DNA from 4 places in the Paenibacillus chartarius genome. Region 3 is predicted to be linked to each of the others. Evidence: riboswitches for the same ligand, from Rfam matches in the RefSeq annotation. Region 3 holds a riboswitch; each other region holds the start of a gene.
What was found. Region 3 has a riboswitch for cyclic di-GMP ahead of ACFFK0_RS16340 (putative bifunctional diguanylate cyclase/phosphodiesterase). Riboswitches for the same ligand answer to the same signal wherever they lie in the genome.
Positions count from the first base shown of each region.

Region 1: it holds a riboswitch for cyclic di-GMP, as region 3 does, so the genes downstream of both, ACFFK0_RS04055 (C40 family peptidase) here and ACFFK0_RS16340 (putative bifunctional diguanylate cyclase/phosphodiesterase) in region 3, are expected to answer to the same signal.
Region 2: it holds a riboswitch for cyclic di-GMP, as region 3 does, so the genes downstream of both, ACFFK0_RS02840 (methyl-accepting chemotaxis protein) here and ACFFK0_RS16340 (putative bifunctional diguanylate cyclase/phosphodiesterase) in region 3, are expected to answer to the same signal.
Region 4: it holds a riboswitch for cyclic di-GMP, as region 3 does, so the genes downstream of both, ACFFK0_RS19665 (C40 family peptidase) here and ACFFK0_RS16340 (putative bifunctional diguanylate cyclase/phosphodiesterase) in region 3, are expected to answer to the same signal.

Region 1 covers NZ_JBHLWN010000021.1:51,854-55,413, reverse strand. The annotation lists gene ACFFK0_RS04055 (C40 family peptidase) at 158-1,099, opposite strand; cyclic di-GMP riboswitch class I at 1,208-1,298, opposite strand; gene ACFFK0_RS04050 (ATP-binding protein) at 1,502-3,160, shown strand; gene ACFFK0_RS04045 (ABC transporter permease) at 3,349-3,560, shown strand, end outside.
Region 2 covers NZ_JBHLWN010000016.1:10,856-14,415, forward strand. The annotation lists gene ACFFK0_RS02830 (DUF421 domain-containing protein) at 1-127, opposite strand, end outside; gene ACFFK0_RS02835 (YmaF family protein) at 349-708, shown strand; gene ACFFK0_RS02840 (methyl-accepting chemotaxis protein) at 811-2,400, opposite strand; cyclic di-GMP riboswitch class I at 2,532-2,616, opposite strand; gene ACFFK0_RS02845 (SDR family oxidoreductase) at 2,860-3,560, opposite strand, start outside.
Region 3 covers NZ_JBHLWN010000067.1:83,497-87,056, forward strand. The annotation lists gene ACFFK0_RS16330 (C40 family peptidase) at 1-609, shown strand, start outside; gene ACFFK0_RS16335 (response regulator) at 683-1,048, shown strand; cyclic di-GMP riboswitch class I at 1,145-1,227, shown strand; gene ACFFK0_RS16340 (putative bifunctional diguanylate cyclase/phosphodiesterase) at 1,315-3,093, shown strand; gene ACFFK0_RS16345 (hypothetical protein) at 3,297-3,560, shown strand, end outside.
Region 4 covers NZ_JBHLWN010000076.1:101,033-104,592, forward strand. The annotation lists gene ACFFK0_RS19660 (GntR family transcriptional regulator) at 1-1,055, opposite strand, end outside; cyclic di-GMP riboswitch class I at 1,686-1,777, shown strand; gene ACFFK0_RS19665 (C40 family peptidase) at 1,841-2,785, shown strand; gene ACFFK0_RS19670 (glycosyl hydrolase family 18 protein) at 2,819-3,560, shown strand, end outside.

The DNA of each region.
Region 1 (3,560 bases), on a different contig from region 3:
CTGCTTTGATTTTGTTTTTGTTTATCACGCCAAATTCCCCCTCTGGCCGTCCGCTGCTGTCACACGTTATCATACAACGAATTCGCCGGATTGCCAAAACAAAAGAGGCCCCTGCAAGACGAGGCCTTGCAAGGGCCATTCCGATATTATGTATTGTTTAGTATGCCGAACCGCCGAACAGGAAGCGCTTCTCCCACTGCGAGCCTGCGATCGTATCGATGCGGACGCCGCCGGAGGCAATGGAATACGTGTGCAGAATTTGACCGTTGCCGAGGTAGATGCCTACGTGCGTGATCGGCTCGGTCGTCTTGTCCACACCGCTGTAGTTGGAGCGGGAGGACATGAAGAACATCAGATCGCCGCGCTTCAGCTCGTTCCAGGACCAGACGTCGTTGCCCATCGAACGGATTTTGTCGCCCTGCGAGTCGGAATCCGACGGCAGTACGGTACGAGCGCCGTCCCAGAACGCCGTCATCGTGAAGTCGGAGCAGTCGAACGTCGAGGTGTTCCAGCGAGTCGAGCCGAACTCATAAGGAGTGCCCATGTACTGCTGGCCGGCGGCAATAATCGCTTCGATCCTTTCTGGCAGCGGCAGCACAACGCCGGTCACTTCGAAATTGGCGTCGATGACGGCTGCGGACGTTGTCACGTATCCGGAAGCGCCGTTCACATCTTCGGCACGGTACCAATCGGCATTGATTTTCTCCCTGATATCGAGCTCCGTTCCGGCTGCAAGCGTTCGAATGACCGTCGAGGCCGCCGAAGGCTGGCTGCGGAATGCCGTGGAGGCCAATGTTTTGGCATTGGAATAAACCGTCGTGTACGAAGCTCCGGAGCTTACGTAGCCGATGACGCCGGAGGCATCTTTCACTTGATACCAGCTCGGTGTCGGCATGTCCAGTGCAGTGACGATTTCACCGATCTTGAGATAGCGCATAACGGTGCTGGAGGTTGAAGGTTTGTCGCGGAACGAAACGCTGGATTTAGCCTTCAGCTTCGTCGAAACGGTTGATGCGGCGGATGCGGCGGAAACCGGAAGCAGCATAGCGGTGAGGATGACGAGTACAAGTGCGGCGATGAATGCGGACTTTCTTCTCATGATGGTTAGCCTCCCTCGGGTATGGCAACCGGCACGTAGCCGCTTCTCCATGAATGAAGGCAACCCTGCGCCATACGCGTGATTGCCTCGATCCGTCCCTCCAAATCGTTCGGCGGCTGGCTGGCATACCGCATGATCGTGCGGCGAAGCCCCTGTAGCTTTGCGTCCCCAACTTTCGTCAGGTTTGCCATTATCGGGATGTAGAAGCAGGTTTTATGCGGCTGTTGATGTCATTATATGACGAATAGTATTTCTTGGATATGAGCCTAAATGCCCTATTTGTCGAATTATGGTGAACAGGATATTTATAGGTCAAATTACCCAGCCGTACTAATACTTTCTAAACAACTAAACCGTACCATTAAAGCGATGACATCCAAGATCCGAAAGGTACGTGAACCTATGAAACGTTCATCCTTGGGAATCGCCGGCGCTTGTCTCGGAGTCCAGTTGCTGGTCGTGTACGGGCTGCTGTCCGTTTTGTATGTTTGCAGCCCGAAGCCGTCCGCGCTTGGCGCTTTGCTGTGGGGCGGAGCCATTGTCGCCGTATTGACCGGGCTGATCTTCTATATATTCATGAGACTGATGGAGCGCGAGCGGCACTCCAGGGAAGTACGCTACCGCCGTGTTGTCGAATTTCTTCCGGAACCGGTCGTCGTGCATCAGGCGTTTCGGATGCTGTATGCCAATGCCGCTGCTGCGGCGATTGTCGGCGAGGATTCGGCGGCTGCGCTAAAGGGACGCATGATCTATGATTACATTCACCCTGGGGACGTCCAGCGAATGTTGGATCGAATCCTGCGGTTGAAGGAGAGCGGACTTCCGACAGAAATCGACGAAACCCGGCTTGTATCGAAGAACGGAGGCACGGTCTATGTGGAAGTTACTTCGACGATGATCGATTACGACGGTACAGAGGCGGTACTCACATCGGTTCGGGACGTTACGGAGCAGCGTCTTGCCGAACAACGGATCGACGAGCACCGCCGGCTCATCGACCGGGTGCTGGAAGCCCAATTGGACGGTATCCTGCTCTGCGACCAGGACGGTGTGATTTTGTTTGCGAATGAGCGGTTTTTGAGCTTTTTCCATTGCGGAGACCTGACCGGGCGGACGTTGGCGGAAAGCTACCGCAGCTTGGAGTGGGGGCTGGAGGCGGATCCGTATTTTCTGGAACGAATGACGGCATATGCCCGCGGCCACGCACCGGGTTTTCAGGAAAAGTACGAGCTGCATCGGCCGGAAGCCACGCTGCATATCGAGGTGCACGGCATTCCCATTACGAATGTGACGAGGCAGGGCAACCGGCGCGAGACGTTGTTCGTGTTCCGTGACCGCAGCAGCGAGGAGCGTGTGAATGTGCTGAAAAATGAGCTGATTTCGACCGTTTCCCATGAGATGCGAACTCCGTTGGCTTCCATTCAAGGGTTTGTGGAGATTTTGCTGACGCGCGAGCTGACTCCGGAGAAGACGAACCATTATTTGGGGACGGTGCATCGGGAAGCGCTTCGGCTCGGCCGGCTGATCGAAGATTTCCTCGACATTCAGCACATGGAGCAGGGAAAGCTCGCCTATCGCAAGGAGAGGATCGATGCGGCCGTGCTGCTGAAGGAGGTCGCCCGGCAGTGGCGAGGGAAACAGAAGCATGCCGTGCAGTTAAGCGTAGAAGGAGACAGGTGCTTCGTACTGGCGGATTCCGGTCGGCTGCGGCAGGCGGTTAACCAATTGATCTCCAACGCTATCAAATATTCGCCCGATGCCGACCGCGTCGACATCCGTTTGGCTGCGGCCGGGGACACCGTCGCCCTTTCGGTGCGCGACTATGGCCTCGGCATCCCGGATGCGGCGAAGCCGCAGCTGTTCTCCAAGTTTTACCGCATCGACAACAGCGACAGCAGGCAGAGCGGTGGAGCCGGGCTAGGACTTGCGATCGTCAAAAGCATCGTGGAAGCGCATAACGGCACCATCGTGCTCGACTCGGAGCCGGGGAAAGGGAGCACGTTCACGATCCGGCTGCCCAGGCATTCCCGCTTGGACGATGCCGCCGAATTTGCAGTGTGAACGATATCCATCCGGCAGTCCGGGAGCCGAGTCTCCCTTCGGCGGACGAACCGCCTGAGGATTACGAACCTTTACTCAAAAATAACTTGCAGCGGCATACCCCTTCTAGTATGATAGAAAACGCTCTCTTTTTTGAAGTTGGGGCTATTTTCCATCCGCGGGGAGGGGTTTGACTGCTGTTCACCGTTTTGGTTCGCAAGTCGTTCAAGCGCAATCATCAATATCGGATGGCCAACTGGATTCAAAATATCGGCTCCGCCGTGTTCGGCTTCGTCTACGCCTCGATTTGGGCCGGCATCGGAGCGTCCGGCGGCACCGCGAATGTGCTGGGGGTCTACGGCACCGGGGGGATGGTCGCTTACATCGCCTTCAACCAATCGGTGCTGCATATCGTGCTGTT
Region 2 (3,560 bases), on a different contig from region 3:
CATTTTCGGCTACGGCATGTCCAATAATGGTTCCGATCGATAATATCGTAACCATCTCTAAAGGGGTCATTTCGGCAATGATTTTTTTTCCTGCAATTCTCAAGAGAATGAAGCCGGAAATGATCATGACGATCGCTTCATAAACGAAAGTAAACAAGGTCCCTTCGCCACATCCTTTTTACTTTCCAAATGATTTGCTTTTCATTATGTCCCGATTTATTCATCATTAGACTATTGGGAACGCCGGGGTGGGGAGTAAGTTTATCTTTAGGCTGTTGGCTCTTATCGGACAAAAATTTCGTCATTTATAATGAGCGTGAAACCGGCGAAGGGAGATGTAGGGTTTTCATGCTCAACAAAAAATTAATACTGAAAAGCAAGACGAGAATTCGGCTGGCACAGACCCATGTCCATGAGTTCACAGGCAGCACGAAATTAGCGGAAGAAGGGGAGGATCGCCACAACCACCGGTTTGCAGGGGTAACAGGAGAAGCCATCCCTTTCGGGAAAAGTCATATTCATGAAATTGACTTGTCTCGGACCGATTTCGTAGACCATTTCCACAAGCTTAAAAAAATTCGTACCGGTCCGGCCATTCCGGTCGGTAACGGTAAGCATGTTCACTTTGTTACAGGGAAAACCACGTTAAATGAAGGTCACAGGCATCCATTTAACTTTGCAACGTTGATTCAGAAGCCGCTTGTTTGAACGTCCTCACAATGATAGAAATGACACCGTCATGGTCTCCCTTCTGTTAATAGCCCAAACAGGCACCGGCCTCTATGGCCGGCGCCTGTTCGATGTGCGGGATCAGCTAACTTTGAAAATCGCGACCGACTTATTCAGCTCCATCGCCAGATGTGCCAGCGATTGGGAGGTCGAAGCGGTTTCTTGACTGCTGGCCGCTGCTTCCTCGGTACTAGCGGAAATCTTCTCAATCGAGCTCAGTACTTCCGTCGATTGTGCGGCTTGCTCCTCGCAGGCGGCGGCGATTTCCGCCACCTTATGGGCGGTTTCATTCACGACTGACAAGATCGTCTGGAACGCTTCGCCCGATTTCTTCGAAGCAGTCGTCCCTTCGCCAACGGCGTCCACGCTAAGCTTCGTATTATTTTGCATGCCGGTAATAATGGCGGTAATTTGCTTGGTCGCTTCGCTGCTTCGTTCCGCCAGCTTACGCACCTCATCGGCGACGACGGCAAACCCTCTTCCTTGTTCGCCGGCCCGTGCCGCCTCGATCGCGGCATTCAAGGCAAGCAAGTTCGTCTGCTCCGAAATATCGTCAATGACGCCAATGATTTCTCCGATTTTGTTGGAATCCTCGGCGAGCAATGTCATCTGGCGATTGATCGAATTCATTCCCTGAATCGAGTGTTCTACAACCTTGCCGCCTTCCTGCGCCATCATCATCGTTTTGTTGGACAGCTCGGATGCCTGCTCCGCGCTTTCCGCGACGGAATTGATGGCTGCGGACAATTCCTTGAACAGCTCGTTGATCGACTGCGCCTCCTGAGCCTGAACGCTGCTGCCCGTAGCGATCTCCTCGGAGCTTGCCGAGATTTGCTCTGCTGCCGCGGAGACGTTCTCTGCCGACGAGAGGATGCCGCCAACGGTTGATTTCAAGCTGTTTACCGTGTTGTTGAGCGCATTCGCCAGACGGCCGATTTCATCCTTCGAATCGATATCCGTCGTTTCCCGCAAATCGCCGTCCGCCACCTTGTCCAAAATTCCGAGCACCCGGTTCAGCGGACGAGAGATTGACCTTGCGATCGCATAGCCGAAGCTGATGCTGAGCAGCAGCGCTGCAATGACGATGGCAATCGTAATATTTCGCGTCGATGCGAAGGACGCAGCGTTTTCTTCGTTCGACTTCTCCGCTGTCCGCGTATTATAGTCGATCAAATTCGTCAAGATGTCTCTTCTTTGATTGCTTAACGTGTCCAGCTTATTGACAAAGACGGAATACGCTTCGGTGTTTTTGTTCTGAAAAGCGAGGTCCATGACTTCTTTGCGGGCTTCTTTGTATCTTGTAACAACCTGGGTGTATTTGGCGACGTTGTCCTTTTCCTCAGGGTCCAGCTGAGTGTTTTGATAATCGCTCATCAGCGTGTCCGATTCTGCAACCAGCTTCTCGATTTCTTCGTTCAGCTCTTTATTTTTGGAGTCGTTCGTAGTTATCATTAACTCAAGAATGGCGGATTCACTCTTTAATGTGTTGATTTGGATTTTGCTTAGCGCCTTGACCGGCGTCAGCTGTTCCTTGTACATCGCATCGGCATCGGCGTTCATTTCCGCCATCCCCCGGTAACCGAGAATACCGACCACGATCAGTGAAACGACGCTGATCACGATCAACAAATTGATTTTGACACCGACCTTAAGATTTTTGAATAAGCCCATTGCATGATTCCTCCGATGGTTGTGATGGGTAGTGAGCGGTTTCCTGAACCTATGTACTCCAATCGGCATGCTGCCGAGAAACAAAAAAATGCCCTAACCATTAGGGCAGTCTTGCGCTGTTGTCCCCCCCAATTGGCAACCCGGCTGCCTTAGCGCAATTGCCGTAGGCCCGAAGTTTTGCGTCCCCGTCTTTCGGCGGGTTTGCCTTTTCAGCTGGTTCGTCACATTTCGACATTATTTGATATATAATGTAATAATAACATGTTTTATGTCGATTTAAAGTAAAATTTTTTCTGGAAAAATGAGTCTGAATGAAACATCGAACATAAATGCTGAAAGTCCTTGAGAGTCCCCAGGCAGGTGATCGAGAAGCAAACTCTCGAAGAGCCAACCCCGGTGGAAGCATATCGAAATAATAAACCGGCCTCACATCCGTAAGGCCGGTTTCGTCAGAAATATTTACTTCGCAAGGTGGTTCACAATTTGGCTTAAGCCTGTGGTAATCGGCGTAACCGGCCGGCCGAGCAGCTTTTCGAAGTCGCTGCTTTCGATCTCCAGCGCGCCATCCCGAATCCCTTGCTGGATACCGACAAGAATCGGGATGACGAAATCGGGCACGCCCGCTCCCTTCAGCATGTCTGCATAAGCGGCGTCATCGATCTGATGGACAGGCACTTCCTTGTTTACCACCGTACCAAGAGCAGCCGCGAGTTGTTCCTGGGTCAACAGCTTGCCTGAGAGCTCGTAGATCGTATTGTCGTGTCCGCTGCCCGCGAGTACGGCTGCAGCCGCCTCCGCGTAATCCTGCTGCAGAGCCCAACCGACTTTCCCCGATCCTGCGGAAGTGACCCACGGCGCTCCTGCAAGCACACCCTTTATGCTGCCGAGCTCGTTCTCCAGGTACCAGTTGTTACGCAAGAACGAGTAGGGGATGCCTGTCTTGACGATGGCTTCTTCGGTCACTCGGTGCACGGGAGCCAGGAAAATCGTGCTCTCGCCCGCATTCGCCAAGCTGGTATAAGCAATAAATTTCACTCCGGCACGCGCGGCGGCGGCAACAGCATCGGTATGCTGCCGTATTCTCGTTTCGTTATCGCCGTCGGCGGAGATGATCAGCAAGCGATCGATGCCCGCGAAGGCCGTATCCAAAGTTTCCGGGC
Region 3 (3,560 bases):
TCGATCCGGCTCGTCACCGGCTCCGCCGACGCCGCAATCAACGGAAAGCCGGTGACGATGGCCTCGCCTGCACTATTTTACGAGGGCCACGTATACGTTCCCGTCCGCTTCATCACGGAGACCCTCGGCTACATGTTAAGCTGGGACAGCCGAAACGGCATCGCAATCATTTGCAAGGACGGCAAGGATCACGCACCCGCCTGGATCGCTCCCGTCCCCGCTGCGGCTCCGCCGGCACCAGCAGCAGATCGAATCGGAGGGCTGATCGAAACGGCGAAATCGCTTACGGGCATCCGGTACGCCTGGGGCGGCACGACAACCGCAGGCTTTGACTGCTCCGGCTTCGTGAATTACGTGTACAGCCAATACGGGATTAACCTGCCCCGGACGTCCCGTGAAATGCTGGCTTCGTCCGGCACGCCGGCAGCCTCGTCCGACCTGCGCCAGGGCGACCTCGTCTTCTTCACGATCGGCCGGATCAGTCATGTCGGCATTTATTTGGGCAATGACGCCTTTATTTCAGCTACTTCGACACACGGCATTCACATCGATTCGCTGACGAGCAGCTACTGGGGTCCCAAATTTGTCGGCGCCAAGCGGGTCATTTAGTTCATTCCCCTCTCATGACAAGGCATGCTGTCTCATATGGTACAGTATAGACCTTATTGCGGAGGGGACGACGATGGCTTCTGTATTAATTGTGGACGACTCGTCTTTCATGCGGGTGCTGCTTAAAGAAATGATCGAACAGACGGGGCACGAGGTGGCGGGCGAGGCCGAGAACGGGCTCGAAGCCGTGTCGATGTACATCCGGCTTCGGCCCGATATCGTAACCATGAATATCGTTATGCCCGAGCTCTTCGGTATCGAAGCGGTGCGCAGAATTCGACAAGTCGATCCGCGGGCGAAGGTGATCATTTGTTCTGCGATGGGCAATTCGTACAACGTGGTGGAGGCGATTCAAGCCGGGGCGCTCGATTTTATCGTCAAGCCGTTCGACGCCGCCCGGTTGGGCGAATCGATCAAGCGGCTGATGAACCGGTTGTGATCGCTTAGCAGCCCATAAGCCAAATGTACTAATGTTAAATGACTTGTCACAAAAAAATACGGGACTTTTCGACTATATTCGTGTATAATGTGGAAAAAGCGACAAAGGCAAACTTGTTGAAAAGCAAGGACGCAAAGCTGCGGGCCTAAGGAGAAATCTAAGGCAGCCGGGCTGCCGAACGATGGGTCAGAGAGCTTTCCGCCATCCTTCGGGATGGTTTTTTTGCTGTAGACGCCGTTTTTTGATACAGACAAAGGAGCTCTTTTATGCGCAACCGCTGGTTATTTTCCTTAGGACACCTCTTAACCCCGATCATGATATGTATTGCTATGGCCCGGTCCGCGTTCGATTTGTCCTATGTATTTCTCATCGTTTTATCTTCGCTATGGGCGCTGATTTTAACCAGATGGGTGGACACCCAGGCTTTCAGCGGCCAAGCCCGCAAGCTCCCCGTTGCGCTGATGGTCATGGATATTTCTTTGCTGAGCCTTATTCTGGCCATTCCCGACTGGTCGGTATTTTCCCCGATTTGGATTATGCAAAGCATTCTGCTCTTATATGCCGTTGAGTACGGCTACCGCACCTCTGTTTTGTTCGGAGCGGCCATAATAGCTCTCGCTACGCTGTTCGAATTGAAGCTGAACGTGCCGTTGGAGCAGTTTGTAAGCGATCTCTTTCCATTTGTTTTAGTTGCCTCCCTTAACGTCGTCGTGATCGGGAAAGTGACGGACAAGCTGCAGCGGCTCGCCTATTGCGATACGCTCACGTCACTGCCGAACCGCACCTTCATGCAAGCGGCGCTTCAGGAATCGGTCGCCCAAGCCGCCGAGACGAAGCAGAAGGCCGCCTTCCTGTTGTTCGACTTGGACAGCTTCAAGCATGTCAACGACACACTCGGTCATGAAGCGGGCGACGAGCTGCTGCTGCAGGCTTCGGTGCGGCTGCGCAGCCAGCTGCCGCTTGGCGTAACGCTTGCCCGATTTGGCGGCGATGAATTTACGGCCATCATTTCCCCGTACGACCATGTGGACGATGTGCAGGAGGTCGCAGAGCTCATTCTGAACGCGCTCCGGGAACCGTTTCATATATCGGGTATTCCGCTGCACATCTCCGCCAGTATCGGGATTTCCCTCTATCCGCAGCATGCCGGAGATGCCGCAGAGCTGCTCAAGTATGCGGATGCGGCGATGTACAGCGCCAAGAAGCAGCGCAATCATTACGAGTTCTTCCGCCCTTCCGATGCCGCCGACTCGGCGGAGCGGCTGTTCCTGGAGTCCGACCTGACTGCGGCGCTCGGCCGGGGCGAATTTGAGCTGTATTACCAGCCGCAGATCCGCCACGGCTCCATTATCGGCTTCGAGGCGCTGCTTCGCTGGAATCATCCGACCCGCGGCCTCATTCCACCGGCTTCGTTCATTCCGCTGGCGGAGCAGCGCGGACATATTCTCGGCATCGGCAACTGGGTGCTTGTGACCGCATGCCGGCAGTTCCGGGACATGCTGGAGCAAGGGCATACGCTTGAACATATCGCCGTCAACATTTCGGTGTCGCAATTTTACCAGCTCCACTTCGTCCGCAACATCCATAATGCGCTGATCGAATCCGGTCTGGAGCCGCATTATTTGCAGCTGGAAATTACGGAAAGTGCAGCGATGAAGAATGTGCCGTATTTCATCGATACGTTGAACGAGCTGCATAAGCTCGGGATCAAGATAGCGATCGACGATTTCGGAACCGGCTATTCCTCGTTCAACTACTTGTCCCAGTTTCCATTGGATGCGCTTAAGATCGACCGCAGCTTTATTTGGAATATGGACAAGGGCGACAAGCACGTTTCCGTAGTAGGCGGCATTATTTTGATGGCATCGGCGCTGCAGCTCGACGTCGTCGCCGAAGGTGTCGAAACGCAGGAGCAGGCGCAGCTGCTGGAGGAGCTCGGCTGCACAGTCGCGCAGGGCTACTTGTACGGACGTCCGCTCCCGCTGCGGGAAGCGTACGCGCTTCTGGGCGAACCGGGGCAGCACGCAGCGGCCCTGACAGGCTAATGTCGCCTGCGCCGCAGCCACATACAGCATTGCGAAGAAGCATGACCCCGCTGGGTATTTCCCTGCGGGGTTTCTTTATGGCAAGCTACAAGTTTTGACAATTTCCCTCAAAAACACCTATATATAGCCGGGAAGCCGTTTACACCATTTTCCCGGTCGCGCTATAATAGATGCAACAAGTTTCCTCCCAAGAGGTGGATCAATTGAAAATACGGAATATTTTGTTCCTTCTGCTGTCGATCAGCTTAACGGCGTGCGGAGCCGCCAAACCTTCGTCCTCATCTCATGCTCAAGCTCATTCCGACCACAAGCCGACGCTCGATGTCAAGCTCGAGGTAAGCGGCAATCAAGTCACCGTCAAGCTTACGACCGATATGCTCATTGCTCCGGATAAGCTCGGCGCCGCCCGCAAGGAAGGAGAAGGACATATTCACATGTATCTGGACGACGGCGAGAAGATTGCAGTC
Region 4 (3,560 bases), on a different contig from region 3:
CGGCTTGTGCCGGTTGTGCGGCGGCGCTCGATCATCTGGATCAGCAGACGGGCGGACGCTTCGCCCATGACGGTCTTCGGATGGACCAGCGTCGTCAGCTTCACCTCGGTTGCGGTAGCCAGCGGAGAGTCGTCGAAGCCGACGAGCGAGAGCTGCCCCGGTACGCTTAGCCCTTGCGAGCGGGCTGCATCGAGCAGCCTTACGGCAAGCTCGTCGTTGTAGCACACGAACGCTGTCGGCCGCTGCTCGCTCTCGGCAAGCAGCCGCAGCGCGGCCTGGTGAGGCGTATGCTGCTTATCCTCCGTCTTGTACTGCACGATGAGCTCCGGCCGCAGCGGTACGCCAAGCTCGTGGTGAGCCCGCAGGAACCCTTTGAGCCGCTGCACGCCCTGCATGTCGTCCGTCTTGAAGAAGCCGGCGACGCTGCGGTGCCCGAGCCGCAGCAGATGCTCCGCGGCGAGATACCCGCCCAGCTCGTCGTCCAGCTTGACATACGGGCAGTTCAGCTCAGGGTACGTCTCGTTGATCATTAAGTACGGAATGCCTTTGTAGTCGAGAGAGGCATAGTACGAGAAGTTCGGGTTGCCCAGCGCGCTTCGCGTCGGCTCCACAATGAGCCCGCTGAGCGGCTCGCGGAGCAGCATCTCCAGGCTTTCGCGCTCCCGCTCTTTGTCGTTGTCGGTGCTGGACAGAACGAGCCGGTAGCCGTGGCGGCGCAGCTCCGATTCGATGCCGCGTACGATGTGCGGGAAGATGTAATCGGAGATGTAGGTCGTCAGTACGCCGATCGTCTTGGGTTCGGTGAATTCCGCTTCGGCGGTTTGGGCTGGGGTAAAGCTTTCGGAAACGTACGTACCTTTCCCCTGCTGGCGGCTAAGCAAGCCTTCCTGCTCGAGCGCTCCGAGCGCCTGCCGAACCGTCTGGCGGCTCATCTGAAAGCGCTGCGCGATATCGTTCTCGGACGGCAGCAGATCTCCGCTGCGCAGCGTGCCGTTGTCGATCCACGATTTAATTTCTTGCTTGAGTCGAATATGTTTAGGGACCGTCTTGTCCATAGGATGGTTCACTCCCGGAGGGTCAGCATCATAGCCTTATTGGAAATATCGCTATTATATCATCCCTCCTACTTGTATGTACATATAGACGATGCTACGACAAATTTGTCTATTGGATCAAGATCGATGCTCGGCGGGACCGGATTCGCTTCTCGTGCAAAGCACGCTGAGTTTACCGGTAGGTGAGAGCGCTATTTTGTGGGTTACTCGGTTCACCAGCAATTTAGCGGAATTTGAAGGCGCCATCGAGACGCTCGTTGTCATCTTGCATGGTTATACCTTGTTTCTCAACATTAACTCCCTCATAATCCTCTACACGATGAAGCCGCCCCCTAAAGAGCAAAATAACGGTTTCGGAAACCGCTAGGCTTGGGCAGAAAGCCCATTTCGCATTGCAAATGTTAACTTTCCGAAATGGTAAAAAGAGGAGCTGCCGCAAGCACGCTCCCCGCTTGTTAGTGCCAATAAATAGTGCTCTAGACTCTTACCCGCATGGTAGATATATCCATATTGCGCAGTCAATAGTCTGAACGCCGCCATTATAGAACTGACAACAATTACTGAATTTCTCCTATTTTCGACAATTCCTCCTACAAACTATAATTAGGACACAAACCCAATACATTCATCTCGCGATAAAGGCAAACCTGGCGAAAGCCAGCGGCGCAAAGCTAGAGGGGCTTCCGCAGGACGACCGTTCACGATGCCAGCCAGCTACCGAAAGAGGGTCCCAGGATAACCCTTTCGGCAGAGAAAGGGTTATTTCATCTATGGAGGGTATCAACATGAAAAAATGGAATGGTTTATTGCTCGTAATGGTTCTGCTGCTGTCCTTCGCTGCACCTGCCGCCCATGCGGCAAGCGAAGTGACGACCAAAGCGAAGATTGTATCCGGCGTCAGCTTCCGCGATCAGCCGAACACGTCCAGCAGCGTTATGCGTTATTTAAAAACAGGCGAGATCGTGACCGTGCTGCAGATCGTCAATCCTTATTGGTATCAGGTGAGTGACGCGCAAGGCGTTACCGGCTTCGTCTCTACGAACGAGAAATACATATCGGTTATCAGCAATGCCGAAATCATCTATGGCGTTAATTTCCGCACCGGTCCTTCGACGGATGCCACCCGCATCCGCATGCTGCGCGCCGGAGAGGACGTGCTGGTACTGGAAAAGGTGAATGACAGCTGGTACAAGGCGGTCGACTCCACCGGCGTGGTCGGCTACGTCAGCTCGAGCAGCAAATATATCATTACCGATTTCTCTGTTACTCTCGTAACGCTCCCGCTGGCCGAACGGATCGAAAGCGTCATTGCGGAAACGTTCAAGTATACCGGCGTTCCTTATGAATTCGGCTCCAAGAGGTTCGACACCGCAACCTTCGACTGCTCCGACCTGTTACAGCAAGCCCGCTGGGATGCGACACGTGAAGTGATTCCAAGCGACTCGCGCGAACAAGGCGAATATGTAAAGAGCCTCGGACCGGTAACGACCGACTGGAAACAGCTGAAGCGCGGCGACTTGATGTTCTTTATGTCCTACAAGGGATCCCGCGCGTCGGATTATGCGTCGATCGACAAGTCGACGGAAACGATTACACATACAGGTATTTATTTGGGAGACGGCATGGTCCTGCATACGTATTCCCCGGAATCGGGCGGCGTCCGTACCGATCTAATCGAAGGAAAACAATGGGAATACCGCTTTCTGTTCGGCGGAAGCAGCATGAAGTAACCAAATTGCATGGGCATAGGGGGCCACATCACGATGAGAACAAAGATCCTCGCGCTGCCATTATTGACTTCTGTGCTTTTCTCGTTATACGCTTCGACCGTTAGCGCCGCCGACGCCGAATTAACCAAGCAATCCGTCATGGGCTTCTACGTCAATTCAAGCAGTTCGACCTCACTACAAACATTCGGAACCTATCTCAAGGATATGGGGGTCATCACGTATCAAATTGAAATAGACGGTTCGATTACAGGCGGAACGCCTGCAGCGGATGTAAACACAGCCAAATCCAAAAACATCAATACTTACGCTGTTATTCAAAATCACTTCGAGCCCGATCTAACCCGAAAGGTGCTGTCCGACTCGGCCCTGCGGCAAAAAGCGATCAACAATATCCTCACATTAACGCAGAACAATGGCTATCGAGGCGTCAACCTAGATTTTGAAAATATGTACGCAGCCGACCGGCAGCTCTTTAACAGTTTCGTTAAGGAACTGACGCAAGTAGCGAAAACCAAAAGTTTGGAAGTCATCGTATCCGTAACCGCCAAGACGAATGAATGTACGACCTGCAGCTGGTCCGGGGCGTTCGACTTCTACACGTTAGGCCAAACCGCTGATAAAATTCAATTAATGTCCTATGACCAAAATGGCAGCTGGGGCCCTCCAGGGCCTGTAGCCGGCTATCCGTGGTTCGAGAAAGCCATTCAGTACGCCGTATCCCAAATTCCGAGCCGGAAGGTGCTGCTAGGGCTGCCGGCTTACGGCTACGACTGGA